DNA from 2 places in the Bradyrhizobium sp. UFLA05-153 genome. Region 1 is predicted to be linked to the other one. Evidence: predicted binding sites of a transcription regulator. Region 1 holds the regulator's gene; the other holds the start of a gene.
What was found. Region 1 encodes LexA, which represses DNA repair genes until DNA is damaged. Its sites were predicted from a motif close to TGTTCNNNNTGTGTTCNG; they were not measured.
Positions count from the first base shown of each region.

Region 1 (7,130 bases):
CTGACCAGGAAGGACAGCGGTGAGGGCAGCCACAAGGGCCATCATCACTTCATCGACAAGGGCCTCGTTGCCGATGTCGAGGGCAACAAGGTCCGGCTCTCCGCCAAGGCGGCGGTTGCCGTGACGATGGAAGAGGAAAAGTAGCGGTCCTCGAGCTGGTTCCCTTTCCGTTCCGCTATTCGCGTCCCAACACCTTCCGGTAGCCTCCGCACCCGTCGCGTATTGTAAGGTGCAGGAATGGCGGAGCCTTCCCGGCCACACCGCTCGCAAGGGATCGCCGGGACATGGCCTGTAGGCCGTGCGGCTTCGGCCGGCGGCCTTGTGCCGGCGGGCTTTGGCGCGTGGTCGTCGCTGGCCGAGACGTTGCGTGGATGGGCCAGGGCGGAAGCCGGCGCGGGGCGGCTGCTGCCGTGGGTGCCCGTGGCCTTCGGTACCGGAATTGCTCTCTATTTTGCCGCCGACCACGAACCCGTGCTCTCGGTCGCCGTGATCACGGCGCTGGTGCTCATGGTGGCTAGCGTGCTGTTGCGGCGGAGCCGGTTGTTCGCACCCGCCATCATGATCGCAGCGATCGCCGCAGGTTTTGCCACGGCGACCTGGAAGACCGCGCGCATCGCGCACACCGTGCTGGCGAAGCCGCTCTATTCGGTGGCGCTGTCCGGCTTCGTAGAGACGCGCGATATCCGCGAGCGCACCGACCGCTTCGTGCTTCGGGTGAGTGCGATGGAGGCGCCGCGCGGCGACATCCAGCTCGAGCGTGTGCGGCTGTCGGTGCGCAAGGGCACGGCACCGGAGGTCGGCAGCTTCGTGCAACTCAAGGCGCGCCTGATGCCGCCGCTCGCGCCCTTGCGGCCCGGCAGCTACGATTTCGCTCGCGACATGTTTTTTCAGGGCATCGGCGCGTCAGGCTTTGCGATGGGGGCGATCACGGTCGCTGAGCCACCGGAGACCGGAGGCCTGCGGCTGCGCTATGCTGCGATCATGCAAGGCCTGCGCGACGCGATCGACGCGCGCATCCGCGCCACGCTCGACGGCGACAACCGCGCGATCGCCACCGCGCTCCTCACGGGGCGGCGCGACGCAATCACCGAGCCCGTGAACGATGCCATGTTCATCTCGGGCCTCGGGCACGTGCTGTCGATCTCCGGCTATCACATGGCCGTCGTCGCCGGCGTGGTGTTCTTTGCGGTGCGCGCGCTGCTGGCGCTGATCCCGGGATTTGCAGTGGGCTATCCGATCAAGAAATGGTCGGCTGCGGCTGCGCTGGTGGCGGCCGCATTTTACCTGCTGCTGTCCGGCGCGGAGGTTGCAACGCAGCGCTCGTTCTTCATGACGGCGGTGGTGCTGATCGCGGTGATGGTTGATCGGCGTGCCATCACCTTCCGCACGCTCGCGGTTGCCGCGATGATCGTGCTCGCGGTCGCGCCGGAGGCTCTCGTGCATCCGAGCTTCCAGATGTCGTTTGCTGCGACTCTCGGCCTCGTCGCGCTGGTGCACATCGGTATGCCGAACCTGTTTGCCTCGCCCGATCACTCCGCTACAGCGCGCATCGCGCTGTGGGGCGGCCGCGAGCTCGTCATGCTGCTGATGGCCTCGCTGATCGCGGGGCTTGCGACGACACCTTATGCCGCCTTCCATTTCCACCGCGTCACGCCTTACGGGGTGCTCGCCAATCTCGCGGCGATGCCGGTGGTCTCGGCGCTGGTGATGCCCGCCGGACTTTTGGGGTTGATCGCAGCGCCGTTCGGGCTCGATGGCGTGTTCTGGTGGCTGATGGGGATCGGCATCGACTGGATGGTCGTTGTGACGCGCTGGGTCGCGGCGTTGCCGGGCGCGGTCGGCCGCATCGCCGCGTTCGGCACCGGTCCGCTGATTGCCGCCAGCATCGGCCTCATCGTGATGGGCCTGTTGCGCACGCCGCTGCGCTGGACGGGCGCCATCGTGCTCGCGCTCTCGATTGGTTCGACGCTGCACGTGCGCCAGCCCGACATCCTGATCGCGGGCGACGGCCACAGCGTCGCGGTGCGCGGCAGGGACCGCCAACTGCACCTGATCCGAACCGGCAAGGACAATTTTCTCCTCAAGGAGTGGCTTGCAGCCGATGCCGATCCGCGCAGCGCAACCGCTACCTCGCTCGCCGACGGCGTCTCATGCGACGAGGCCGGCTGCGTGACGCCGCTCGCTGATGGTCGTCTGGTCGCGCTCTCGCTGCGTGTCGACGCGCTGGCGGATGATTGCAGCCGCGCCGCGCTGGTGGTGACGGCGAAGCCGGCAGCAACCGATTGCGCGGCAATGGTCGTGGATCGCGAGCGTCTGAAGACGCAAGGCGCGCTCACCCTATCGCGCGAGGGCGACGGTTTCACGCTGCAAACGGTGAAAGCAAGGGGCGCAAACCGCCCCTGGTCGCCGGCTGAGGCCGGCGATAGCGATTTCGAGCTCAGCCTCGCACCGCGGCCGGCTACTCCACGCAGCAAGGACGCTACGCCGTCGGAGGCCGACCTGCAGGCCGAGGATTGAAAGACGCGTCAGCCGATCGGCAGGCGTGTCGTAGGCGTCGTGGTCGTGTGCTGCTCGACGGCGGGCTGCTCTGTCTTCTCGCCGAGCGGCTGCGTCACCGGCAATTGCAGAACGGTGGCACGCTGTCCCTCGACGAGCTGCGTCACCAGCACGTAGTTGCCGTCGGGGAATTCGATCGCATCATGATGACGATCGGGAATGTGCGGATCGACCTTGCCGAACTTGCCGACGCGGGAATTGACGGTGCGTGTCCAGATCCAGCGATTGTCGTAGCGGACGTTGTCGGCGAAGGCGAGCTCGGTGCCCGGCAGGAGGCAGACGGCAACCGAGAGATCACGCTCCGACGCAAATCCACGCGTCGAGGTGCCGCGGAAGGTTGTCGTGACGATCGTCTCGCCGACTTGAGCGGGGCGGGTCGCAACGGCATGTAGGCTGTAGTCACACATCGGAGTGCTCCTCATGCGAGATAGCAGGTCCGCGCCCCCCCGGAGGCGCAGGCCTCTATCAGAGTTGGAAGCCTTCGAGTGTATCGCGTTTGTGGGCAAATCTGCGGCCCGTGTGCGCGTCGCCCGATCACATTATCTTTCCCGGCAAACCAGGAACAAAGCCTCTCGCTGTTAGTCTATCTTGGTTCACACCATTCACTCACGCGAGCTTCCATCAGCGGCCGGCAGGAGCGGAGTACCCTGAATAGGGCCAGCTCACCTGCGGCGCGGGTGCGATCGCATTGTTGGAATTGCGGAATGGCGCGCTGGTTACCGCGTGCTCCGTCTTGCGGATGGCACAGTGGTGTTGCGCTGCATCGCTCGCGGAGGCCGAGCCCGCGAGCAAGGCCGCCGAGAACACGCCCAAAATCATCTGTCGCACGGTTTTTTCCTCTTTATCGTGCACCGCGCATTCGCGCTTGCGGTGCTTGAGGATTAGCTCTGCGCAGGTGTGAGGATAATCGCGGTGGAAGCGGAAACACCATTCCGCCGGAGCGGACAATCCGTCCGCCCGCGTCGCTGCGCGATGGCCGGCAATCTGCCGGGCAATCAGTACTTCCGGTACAGCCCGATCAGCTTGCCCTGAATCTTCACCCGGTTCGGCGGCAGGATGCGCACCTCATAGGCGGTGTTCGCGGGCTCCAACGCGATCGACGCACCGCGGCGGCGGAAGCGCTTGAGCGTCGCTTCCTCGTCGTCGATCAGCGCCACCACGATGTCGCCGGTATCCGCGGTCTCGTTGCGCTGGATCAGCGCCATGTCGCCATCCAGGATGCCGGCGTCGACCATCGAATCGCCGCGCACTTCGAGCGCATAGTGCTCGCCCGAGCCGAGCAGGTCCGGCGGTACGCTGATGGTGTGGCTGCGGGTCTGCAACGCCTCGATCGGCGTGCCGGCCGCGATCCGTCCCATCACGGGCACGGCGACCGGACGCTCGCCCTCGTCGACAGTAGCGCTTGGGCCCCGCACCTTGCCGAGATTGCCTTCGATGACGCTCGGCGTGAAGCCGCGGCGGCCGGCGCCTGCAGCCTGAAGCTCGGGCAGCTTGATGACCTCGATGGCGCGCGCGCGGTTGGGCAGGCGACGGATGAAGCCGCGCTCTTCCAGCGCGGTGATCAGGCGATGGATGCCCGACTTCGAGCGCAGATCGAGCGCGTCCTTCATTTCGTCGAAGGAGGGCGGCACGCCGCTTTCCTTGAGGCGCTCACTGATGAACCGCAGAAGCTCGTATTGTTTGCGCGTTAACATCTCGACCAAGTCCCCCGGTTGATGTCGTTCGATTCCGAGACGTCAGATTCAGCAGAAGCCGCTAGATGCTCGAAACAAATCATGAACGGACACTATATGTTCGATATGTGTTCCGCAACCACTTAATTTTGTGTGAACGCGGCGAAGTTCGCGTCACGCGCGAATCAGATCGCACTCACAAGGGCAGCCGCAACACCTCGCAAGGCGTGCCTGCTTCGGCCTTTGGCGCGAATGGCGCGCGCACGAGAAGTGCCTGTGCCATAGCGAGATTCGCAAGCAGCGAGGAGTCCTGGTGGTTGACCGGAACGGCCACGAGCGTGCCGTCCTCGCGCTCCTCGAGCCTGGCGCGCAGATAGTCCTCGCGGACATCGTTGGGCCCGACGTCGCGCCCGAGCACGGCGCGCTCGAGGCGGTGATGAACGCGCGAGCGGCCCGCAAGCGCGCGAATCAACGGCACCATGAACAGGAAGCCGCAGACATAGGACGACACCGGATTGCCGGGCAGGCCGATCACCCGCATCGCGCCGAGATGGCCGTGCATCATGGGCTTGCCCGGCCGCATCGCGATTTTCCAGAACGCCATTTCGAAGCCTTCGGCTTGAAGCGCAGGCCTGACCAGATCGTGGTCGCCGACCGAGGCCCCGCCGGTCGTGATCAGGATGTCGGCGCCGCTCTCGCGGGCCCGGCGGATACCGGCGGTGGTCGCCGCAACGGTATCGGCTGCAATGCCGAGATCGAACGTTTCGGCGCCCTCGGCCCGCGCCAGCGCGTGCAAGGCGTAGCCGTTGGAAAAAACGATCTGGCCCGCGCCGGGCGTCGAGCCCGGCATCACCAGTTCGTCGCCGGTCGCGAGAATCGCGACCCTGGGCCGGCGGCGGACGGCAAGCTCCGGATGGTTCATGCCGGCGGCGAGTGAGAGGTCGCGTTCGGTCAGCCGGGCTCCCTGTCGGAGCAGCACGTCGCCCTCGCGGAAATCGACGCCGGCGGGGCGGATGTGCCGTCCGACGATCGCGGCCTCCTTGATCGTGACGCGCTTGCCGTCAGCGACGGTGTCCTCCTGGATCACCACCGCGTCCGCGCCATCGGGCACCACGCCGCCGGTGAAGATCCGCACCGCCTGGCTCGCGCCGACCGTTCCCGCAAACGGCCGGCCGGCCGCGACCTCGCCGATCACGGTGATCTCTGCGCCCACCTTCGCCGCGTCGGTGGCGCGCACCGCATAGCCGTCCATCGCCGACATCGCCTGCGGCGGCTGCGTGCGCCTGGCCGCGACGTCGCGCGCGAGCACGCGGTGGTAGGCTGCATCCAGCGCGACCATCTCCTCAGCCACGGGCACGACGCCCGCAAGCACCGCGGCGAGGGCATCGGACACCGGCATCAGGGCCACGGGCAAAACTCCTGCAGAGCAAATCGTAAGGACAGGTCGCGTTGCGTTCTAGCCGAGTGCGGGCGTCGAGGCAAAAGGGGTGATCACGAAGGTGGAGATGGAAATGTCGCTCCAGCAGCAGGATGGCGGGATGCCCTTTGGGACAATATCGCGTCGTCCCGCCTCCGGCTCAGAATTGCCGCGCGCCACAGCACGAAAGGCGCGTCAGGAGACGTCCGGGAGAACCCTGATGGCAGAGACTTCAAAGCTGTCGGTCGAGAAGGCGCTCGAGAAGCTGCGCGGCGATGAGCCGCCGAAATCCAGGAGCGCAAAGCTCGACGAGGAGATCGAGGCACTCAAGGAGAAGACGAGCCGCATGCGCGCGCAACGGCAGCGTCTCGATCGGCCCCAACCCAAGCGCGGTTGAATGCGCCTAGTGCGGCCGCCGCGCGATCGTCTCGATGACGAGAAAGACGGGGATGACGGTGGCCAAACATGCCACGGCGACGACCAGGCTCACGGCTAGCATCAGGTGGCTCCCGTTTCATTGTCCGGATCGACGTCGGGCGCTCTCAGGCTGTGATCCATCTCGGGCAGCGGGTCGCCCTGCGCTTTCAGATCGGCCGCCTTGCTGACCAGCTTGGCGGAGAGTTCCTTGTCCGATGTTGACTTCGCGAATTGGAGAAGGATCGAGGCTTGTTTGGTGAAATAGGCTTTGCCCAACACGATCACGCGTCCGTTGTAGAGATCCCAACGGGCATATGACTCCCGACGCCCTGATCCGTTCCGGGAACTCTGTGCAAAAATACACAGAGCGAGTTGGTTCCACAGTTGCCTAAGAAAGTTCCTGGAGAAGGCGGGAACCAGACCCTTTGCTAACGCAGCAATGCGGCCATGCTCTCAGATACCGAGCGCCCTCAGGGCCTCGCCGACGTCGCGAGGCGACGTCACGTGGACCGCGGTCAGCCCTCGTGCCCGCGCGCCTTCGACGTTTTCCGCGAGGTCGTCGAAGAATACGATTCGCTGCGCCGGCAGGCCGATCGCGGCGACGACATGGTCGAAGGATTCCGCATCGGGTTTGCGCAGGCCGATGCTGGAGGACAGATAAAGGTCGCGGAAATGGCCGAGCACGTCGGCATACTCCTTCGAGAAATATTCCACGTGTGGCCGGTTGGTGTTGGAGAAGGCGTAGAGCGGCACGTGCTGCGCGGCGCGCGGCAACAGGTTTGCTATGTCGGGCATCTCGCCAGCGAAGATCGCATTCCACCCCTCCAGGAACTGCGCGTCGGAAATTTCGATCCCCAGCGAGCGCCGCAGCGAGTCGAAATAGGCCTCGTCGCTGATCTTGCCCATCTCGTGCAGCCGATAGGCTTCGCTGTCCCGCACATAGCGCGCCACGATCGATTGCGGCTCGCAGCCGGCATGTCCCGCCCAGCAGGTGATCGCCTTGGAGAAATCGATGTCGAGCACCACGCGACCGAGATCGAACAGAAGCGCATCCGCGCTGCCGGGAG
Region 1 is NZ_JBBIAM010000088.1:5,431-12,560, forward strand. Features, by position in the region: gene Q2941_RS36110 (DUF2171 domain-containing protein) at 1-144, shown strand, start outside; gene Q2941_RS36115 (ComEC/Rec2 family competence protein) at 238-2,517, shown strand; gene Q2941_RS36120 (hypothetical protein) at 2,526-2,963, opposite strand; gene Q2941_RS36125 (hypothetical protein) at 3,178-3,504, opposite strand; gene lexA (transcriptional repressor LexA) at 3,552-4,250, opposite strand; gene Q2941_RS36135 (molybdopterin molybdotransferase MoeA) at 4,426-5,637, opposite strand; gene Q2941_RS36140 (hypothetical protein) at 5,867-6,043, shown strand; gene Q2941_RS36145 (hypothetical protein) at 6,145-6,342, opposite strand; gene Q2941_RS36150 (HAD family hydrolase) at 6,517-7,130, opposite strand, start outside.

Region 2 (7,130 bases), on a different contig from region 1:
CGCTCCAGGCGCCGTCGCCGCTCGCCGTCGCTGAACGCGGACCGACGTCGTCGGGACGTGTCACGCCGGCCAATCCTGCTTTCTGCAAGGTGCTCGGTCACATTGAGCCGACAGATCCAAAAGCGCCGCCGATCAGGTTTCAGGTCAATTTGCCGGTCGAATGGAACGAGCGCTCGCTGCAATATGGCGGCGACGGATTCAATGGTGTCCTGATCACGGGCCTTGCGCTGCCGCCGGCCTATCCCTTCGACAAGCCCTCGCCGCTGGCGCGCGGCTTCGTCACCTACGGCACCGATTCCGGCCATGGGACCAAGCCAGGCGAGCCGCCCCAGGCCTTCGCGCTCAACGACGAAGCGTTCGAGAATTTTGCGCACCGCGCCTACAAGAAGGTGCGCGATGCCGCCGTCGCGCTGATGGAGCGCGCCTACGGCAAAAGACCGCAGAAGATGTACTTCATGGGCTCGTCCGAGGGCGGCCGCGAAGGGCTGACCATGGCGCAGCGCTATCCCGAGGATTTCGACGGCATTTTTTCGCGCGTGCCCGTCATCAACTGGGTCGGCTTGCAGCATGCCGGCACCCGGTCGGGGCTGGTGACCATGGGCGACGCCTGGATTAGGCCGGCCCAGGTGAAGCTCGTGGGTGACGCTGTGCGCGCCGCCTGCGACAAGGCCGACGGCTCCGACGATGCGCTGGTGCAGGATCCCGTCGATTGCAAATCGACCTTCAAGCCACAGAAGCTGCGCTGCGCGAGCGAGCGGAATGGCGATCAATGCCTCACCGACCCGCAGATCAAGGCGATCGACACGCTGCATGGTGCTTACAAATTCCCGTTCCCGCTTGCCAACGGCCTCGATGATTACCCGGGCTGGGGCGTGTCGGGCGAGGACACGCCGTCCGTCGGCCCGACCGGCGGATGGACAGCGTGGTGGCTCGGCACGGCACCGCCTGCGCAGCCGCCGGCACCGAACAACGGGATCGCCTGGATCTACGGCGCCGGCACCATTCAGTATGTCTTCGCCCGCGATCCCAAGCTCGACGTCACCACCTACAAGCCCGAAGACCACAAGGCGCGGCTGCTCGAAATCTCCCAACTGATGGATTCGACCAATCCCGATCTCAGCCGTTTTCGCGCTCATGGCGGCCGCCTGATCGTGCTCGAGCATATGGCCGACTATGCGCAGAGCCCCTATGCCGGCATCCGCTATTTCGAGAACGTCGAGCGCCTGATGGGCTCGGCGACGACGGACTTGTTCGCAAGGCTCTACACGGCGCCCGGCGTCGACCATGTCGGCTCCGGTGCGCCGGCCAATGTCGATATGCTGAGCGTGCTGCTCGACTGGGTCGAGAAGGACAAGGCGCCCGGCGATCTCGAGGTCACCGAGCAGAAGGTCGAGGCGCCGGCGTTTTCTGTTGTGCGCGCGCTGCCGCTGTGCCGCTGGCCAGCCTGGCCGCATTACAAGGCGGGGCCGGTGACGGACTCGGCAAGCTTCTTCTGCGCGCAGTGACGGAGCACGCCGGACGCGGATAGCTGGTGCGAGGCTGCCGGGACCGCCAGCCTCGCGTGAACCGATCGTCAGGCCGCCTTGACCTCGATCTTCTTGGCAGGCTTCTGCGCCTCCGCGGTCTTGGGCAGCGTCACCTTGAGCACGCCGCTCCTGAACGAAGCTTCGATCTTGTCGGCCTCGACATCCTCCGGCAGAGCGAACGTGCGCTCGAAGGAACCATAGCGGCGCTCGGAGACGTAATAGTCCTTCTGCTTCTCCTCTTTCTCGACCTTCTTCTCGCCCTTGATGGTGAGACCGCCATTGGCGAGGTTCACCTCGATGTCCTTCTCGTCCATGCCGGGCAGCTCGGCCGTGATCTCATAAGCCTTGTCGGTCTCGGCGACATCGACGGCCGGTGCGCTCACGAGCTTCTGCGCGAGACTGCGCTCGAGCCCGGTGAGCGAGCGGAACGGCCGGCGCCAGAAATCGTCGCGACCAAAATCCTCGAATAGGCGGTCGACCTCGCCGCGGAGCGTCTCGAACGGGTTCCACGTTCCGCCGGAGAACACCGGTTCGTTGGTCTTCTTGGTCACCGGAAGCTTGGTTTCGTCGGCCATGATTTCTCTCCTTCATCTCTTCCCTTGAGAGACTAGAGTTCATTCGATGATCAAACGTCCACCTGTTCTCGCGACCAGTCGTTGATTTCTCTCAAATTCGCTGGACACCGCGCCGGACGTCGCGGGCAAGTTCCCGTGCTTACACATTGGTAAGCACAGCACACGCATCTTGCCGCCGCAGGCTCGCGTTGATTTGAATCAACCCGCTGGCGGGTGAACGGTTGAATGTCGAAGCGAAAGCTGGAGCGTCGACATGAGCGGCCTGGTGATCCCCCACGGTGCCTTCGTCTTCATCGGCGACGGCTGCAAGGCGCTGTTCCTGCGCAACGAAGGCAATCCCGCGCAGCCGAACCTGAAAACCGAGGACGTGTTCGCGGATGAGAATCCGCCGACGCGCGAGCAGGGGACCGATCGTCCCGGCCGTCTCAACAAGCCGACAGGGCAAAGGGCGGCCGTCGAGCCGACCGACTGGCACGATATCGAGGAGCATCGTTTCGCGCGGCGGGTCGCAGCCGCGATGGAGCAGCTCGTCCGCGAGCGCGACGTGAAGGCGCTCGTCGTCATTGCACCGCCGCGCGCACTGGCGGACCTGCGCGACGCGTTTCACGCGGACGTCAAGGCACGCATCGTCGGCGAACTGCCCAAGGACCTGACGCGGCTTCCGGTCGGCGACATCGCCCGTCATCTCGCGGCGGAGTACTAGACCACTCTAAAGCGCGATGAGATTGGGATGAATCGTCATCGCGCTTTAGGCTCTTGTTTGAGCATGATCTTTCGGAAAACCGCTTTACACTTTTCCGGATCATGCTCCAGCGGCGAGAACGGTCATCATCCCGCCGCCATCGCCTGCGCGCCGCCGAGTAGCTGCGCATTGAGGCGACCGCCGGAGAACAGCATGTCGTCCAGCGCCTCATCGATGTCGGCGGAGATGACGGAATTGCCGCCGTCGCGGGCCAGGCTCGCCTGTGCCAGCCGCCGCATCAATTCCTTGATGAAGGCGCAGCTCGTGCCCGCACTGCGCTGCGCCGCTTCGGTGACGATGGCGTCATCGAGCGGCAGCCCCTTGCCGTAGAGCCGTACCAGCTTGCGGCGGCCGATCTCGTCGGGGAGAGGCACTTCGATGGCCTGGTCGATGCGGCCGGGCCGGCCGGCTAGCGCACCTTCGAGGTCCTCCGGCCGGTTGGTGGTCAGGACGAACAGGATGTCTGCGTCCTCCTTCAGCCCGTCCATCTCGTTGAGCAATCTGTTCAGAAGGGATTCCTCGCACGGCCCCATGTCATCGCGATCGCGGGCGATGAGATCGACATCCTCGATCACCACCATCGAGGGCTGAAGGAGCCGCGCCAGGCTCATATAAGCGCCGAGAAGGCCCATTTGCTCGGCGGTGATGATCAGGGTCGTATGCCCGGGCAGGTGCGTCCCGAGATAGCGGATGGTGTGGGTCTTGCCGGTGCCCGGGGGGCCGTACAGCAAAACGCCTTTGCGCGTCGACTGGCCGAGCCGGCGCAACTGATCGCGCGTGCCGACGAATCTCAGGACATTGCGATCAAGCAGCCGCAAGGTCTGCTCCGGCAGGATCACCTCGTCGCGTGCGACCGGCGGCAGGCGATGTACGGTGATGCCGCGCGAGCGGCCGCGATAATCGCTGTCGGCGTCGAGCGAGAGGATCTTGCCACGATAGGTGCGCGCGGCCTGCACGGCCTGCTCCAGCTCGCCGAAGCATCGTTGGACGAGGGCTGCGCCCGCGGCGCCCGATGGTACGGCGATTTCGATCCGGATGCCAGGCTCGCGGCTGAACTCGCGATGCGCACAGAGCAGCACGGCGTAGCGGAGATCGCCCTGCGCGCACAGCCACAGCCCGTTGCCGAGGCACTTGACCGGGTTCTTCTCGCCAATGTCGACATCGAAATACTGGAGCGGCGCAATCGCCTGCGCATGGCGCCCGTCACGCAGAAGCCTTGCAATCGACAGCGTCCCGTAGCGTTGCTCGTCGTTGATGCCGAACAGCCGGATTGCGGAGGCGAACAGCCGGTCGATGGCCGCCTGAACGTCTGCGCGCATGTGACCGGGAAACTGGCGGACCGTGGTCACGAGCTTGCTGCGCGGAACGCCGGCAAAATGCCGGTCCAGAACCTCGCAGGCATATCCGAACTCCTCTTCTTCCGGCCTATTGCCGGTGTTGCCTGCCGCACGCATGCACTCGCTGCACAGCCAGATCGTACGGCTCCCGAGGCGCACGTCGGTCTGCGCCTCGGGCTTGCCGCAAAGCTCGCAAGTCGTCTTGACCGGTTCGAGCGTGATCCGCAGACCATGACCTGCAAATTGAATGTGCTGGAGCGCGGATTTCAGCAGAGCATCGGCGACGGACCGCGGGTAAGGGCCGCAACCGGCTTTGTCCTCTTGCTCGATCCGGGTCATCAGCGCGAGCGCCTCACGCTCCGACTTGCCGAAAACCCGGCGCAGCAACTCGATCACAAATTCTTCCGGCGTATCTTCGTCATCGTGAATCACGAGCTGGGCCGGCCCGCTATCGCTGTGCATATCACTCATCATGAAATTAACTCGTGCTACAACCTGTGCTTGAATGGAACAAAGAAAGAACACAAAAAGTAGCGGCCGTCAAGCGTGACGGCCGCTCAAAAAAACCGGATGATTGAAGCCTAGTGCGCCGGCCCGCCCGCCGCCTTGACCTGCCGCGTCAGCAGCACGGCGATCGCGGCCAGTACCAGCACCACCCCGATCACGGCAAAAGTGTCGGAAAAGCCCATCACCAGCGCCTGGCGCTTGACCAGCTTGCCAAGGGCGATGACGGCCTGCTCATGCGCGGCGTTCGGGTCGGGCACGCCGTGGGCCATGAAATAGTTCGTGAGCTGCGCGATGCGTCCGCGGACCTCTTCGCGGCCGAGCGTCACCGACTGGCCGATGACGTTGGAGTGAAACTGCTCGCGCTTGGTGATGATGGTCGCGAGTACCGCGGTGCCGATCGCGCCGCCGACGTTGCGCATCATATTGGAGATGCCGGAGGCGGCGCATGTGTATAAGAGACAGGTCCAGGCCAGCACGTTGCCGATCTGCTCGGCATTGTAGCCCTGCACCTGACCGAGATAAGCGGGCAGGAGGTAGACCGAGCCGAACAGGGCGAAGCCGAGGAAGACCGCGGCGATCGTGCCGACGCCGAAATTCCACTGCGTCAGTAGCCGCAGGCGCAACAGCGGCTTCTCGACGACCAGCTCGATATAGATGAACAGCGAGAGGCTGATCGCAGCGGTAACGGCAAGCCGCACGATGAAGGGCGAGCCGAACCAGTCGTCCTTGTTGCCCTCCTCGAGCACCGCCTGGAGGGATGCCAGGCCAATCGCCATGGTCACGATGCCGAACCAGTCGCCGTCGCGCAGCAAGCCGAGCTGAAGCGGCTGGCGCTCCAGCGCGAAGAACAGCGTGGTGACCATGATCGCGGTCGGCACGACGTTGACGAAGAAGATGGTCTGCCAGCCGTAATTCTCGGTGAGATAGCCACCGATCGTCGGGCCGATCGCTGGCGCAAAGGTCACCGCCAGCGAGAACATCGCAAGGCCAATCGGCTGCTGGCCCTTGGGCAGCTTGGTGAACACGAGCGTGAAGGCCATCGGGATCAGCACGCCGCCGAAGAAGCCCTGCAAGCCGCGCATCGCGATCATCGAGGGCAGGTCGTGGGTGAAGGCGCAGGCGACGGAGAATGCCGCAAACAGCGTCGCGAAGCTCAGGATGATATTACGGAACGAGAAGACCCGCGACAAATAGTCGGTGAGCGGGATCACGATGATCTCGCCGATCAGGTATGACGTCGAGATCCAGGAGCCATTGTCGACTCCGGTGCCGATGCCGCCCTCGATATTGAGCAGCGAGGCGTTGGTGATCTGGATGTTCAGGATCGCCATGAAGGCGCCGATCATCGCAGCGAACACGGCGATCCAGATCGTGGCGCTGGCGCGGTTCGGATCGGCGCTGGCGCGATCAGGCGTCGCGGCCGGAATCAAGCGTGCGGGCGCTAGGATTGTGAGGCTGTTGGACATGGCGCGACCCTCCGGAGGTCTGGTTTGCCTTGGTCTGGTTTGCCTTGGGTGAAGTCACTGCCAGCGCGGCGGGCGCGCTGGAACGCGTCGCAATCGTCGGGATCACGGACATGCCCGGACGCAGCGCGATCGACGGCGCGTTCTCGGCATCGAGCGCGATCCTGACGGGGATCCGCTGAACCACCTTGGTGAAGTTGCCGGTGGCGTTGTCCGGCGGCAGCAGTGCGAACTCCTGGCCGCTCGCGGGCGCGATGGAATCGACATGGCCGTGCACGACATGGCCCGGGAACATGTCGACCTCGATGTCGACGGTCTGGCCGGCATGCACGTTGGTGAGCTGGGTCTCCTTGAAATTGGCGACCACATAGGCGCCGTCGGCCGGCACGATCGACATCAACTGCGTGCCGGCCTGGACGAACTGGCCGACGCGAAGCGTGCGGTTGCCGACCACGCCGTCGATCGGAGAGACGATTTTCGTGTAGCCAAGATTGAGCTCGGCCTGGTGCTGCACGGCTTCCGCGCGGGCGAGGGCGGCCATGGCCTGCACGATCTCGGCTTTCAACAGGTCGACCTGCTTGAGGGCGGAGGCGAGATTGGCGGTGTCGCGCTGAATCGCGGCGTTCGCACCGGCATCGCGCGCCTGCGCCTGCTGCGCATTCTGCACGCTGCCGAAGCCCGACGCAGCGAGGTCCGTGTAGCGCTTGTTCTCCTGGCTCGCGAAGGTCTTGGCTGCAGTGTCGACGTCGATCGTCGCCCTGGCCGCCGCGATCACCGCCTGCTGAACCTCGAGCTGCGCCTCCTTGCTCGTGATGGTGGCGCTCGCGGCCGCAACGTCGGCCCGGGCCTGGTCGAGTGCGACCTTGAAGTCGCGGTCGTCGATCCGGGCCAGCACCTGGCCAGCCTTCACTTGCTCGTTATCGGCAACCTGCACCTGGACCAGGTAGCCGCTGACCTTCGGTGCGATGGTGGTGTTGTCG
Region 2 is NZ_JBBIAM010000056.1:1,416-8,545, reverse strand. Features, by position in the region: gene Q2941_RS28460 (tannase/feruloyl esterase family alpha/beta hydrolase) at 1-1,505, shown strand, start outside; gene Q2941_RS28455 (Hsp20/alpha crystallin family protein) at 1,574-2,101, opposite strand; gene Q2941_RS28450 (host attachment protein) at 2,355-2,804, shown strand; gene Q2941_RS28445 (ATP-dependent Clp protease adaptor ClpS) at 2,930-4,654, opposite strand; gene Q2941_RS28440 (DHA2 family efflux MFS transporter permease subunit) at 4,762-6,153, opposite strand; gene Q2941_RS28435 (HlyD family secretion protein) at 6,095-7,130, opposite strand, start outside.
Region 2: Q2941_RS28445 (ATP-dependent Clp protease adaptor ClpS) is a predicted target of LexA. The motif match lies at 4,687-4,704, and genes of this name have one in related genera.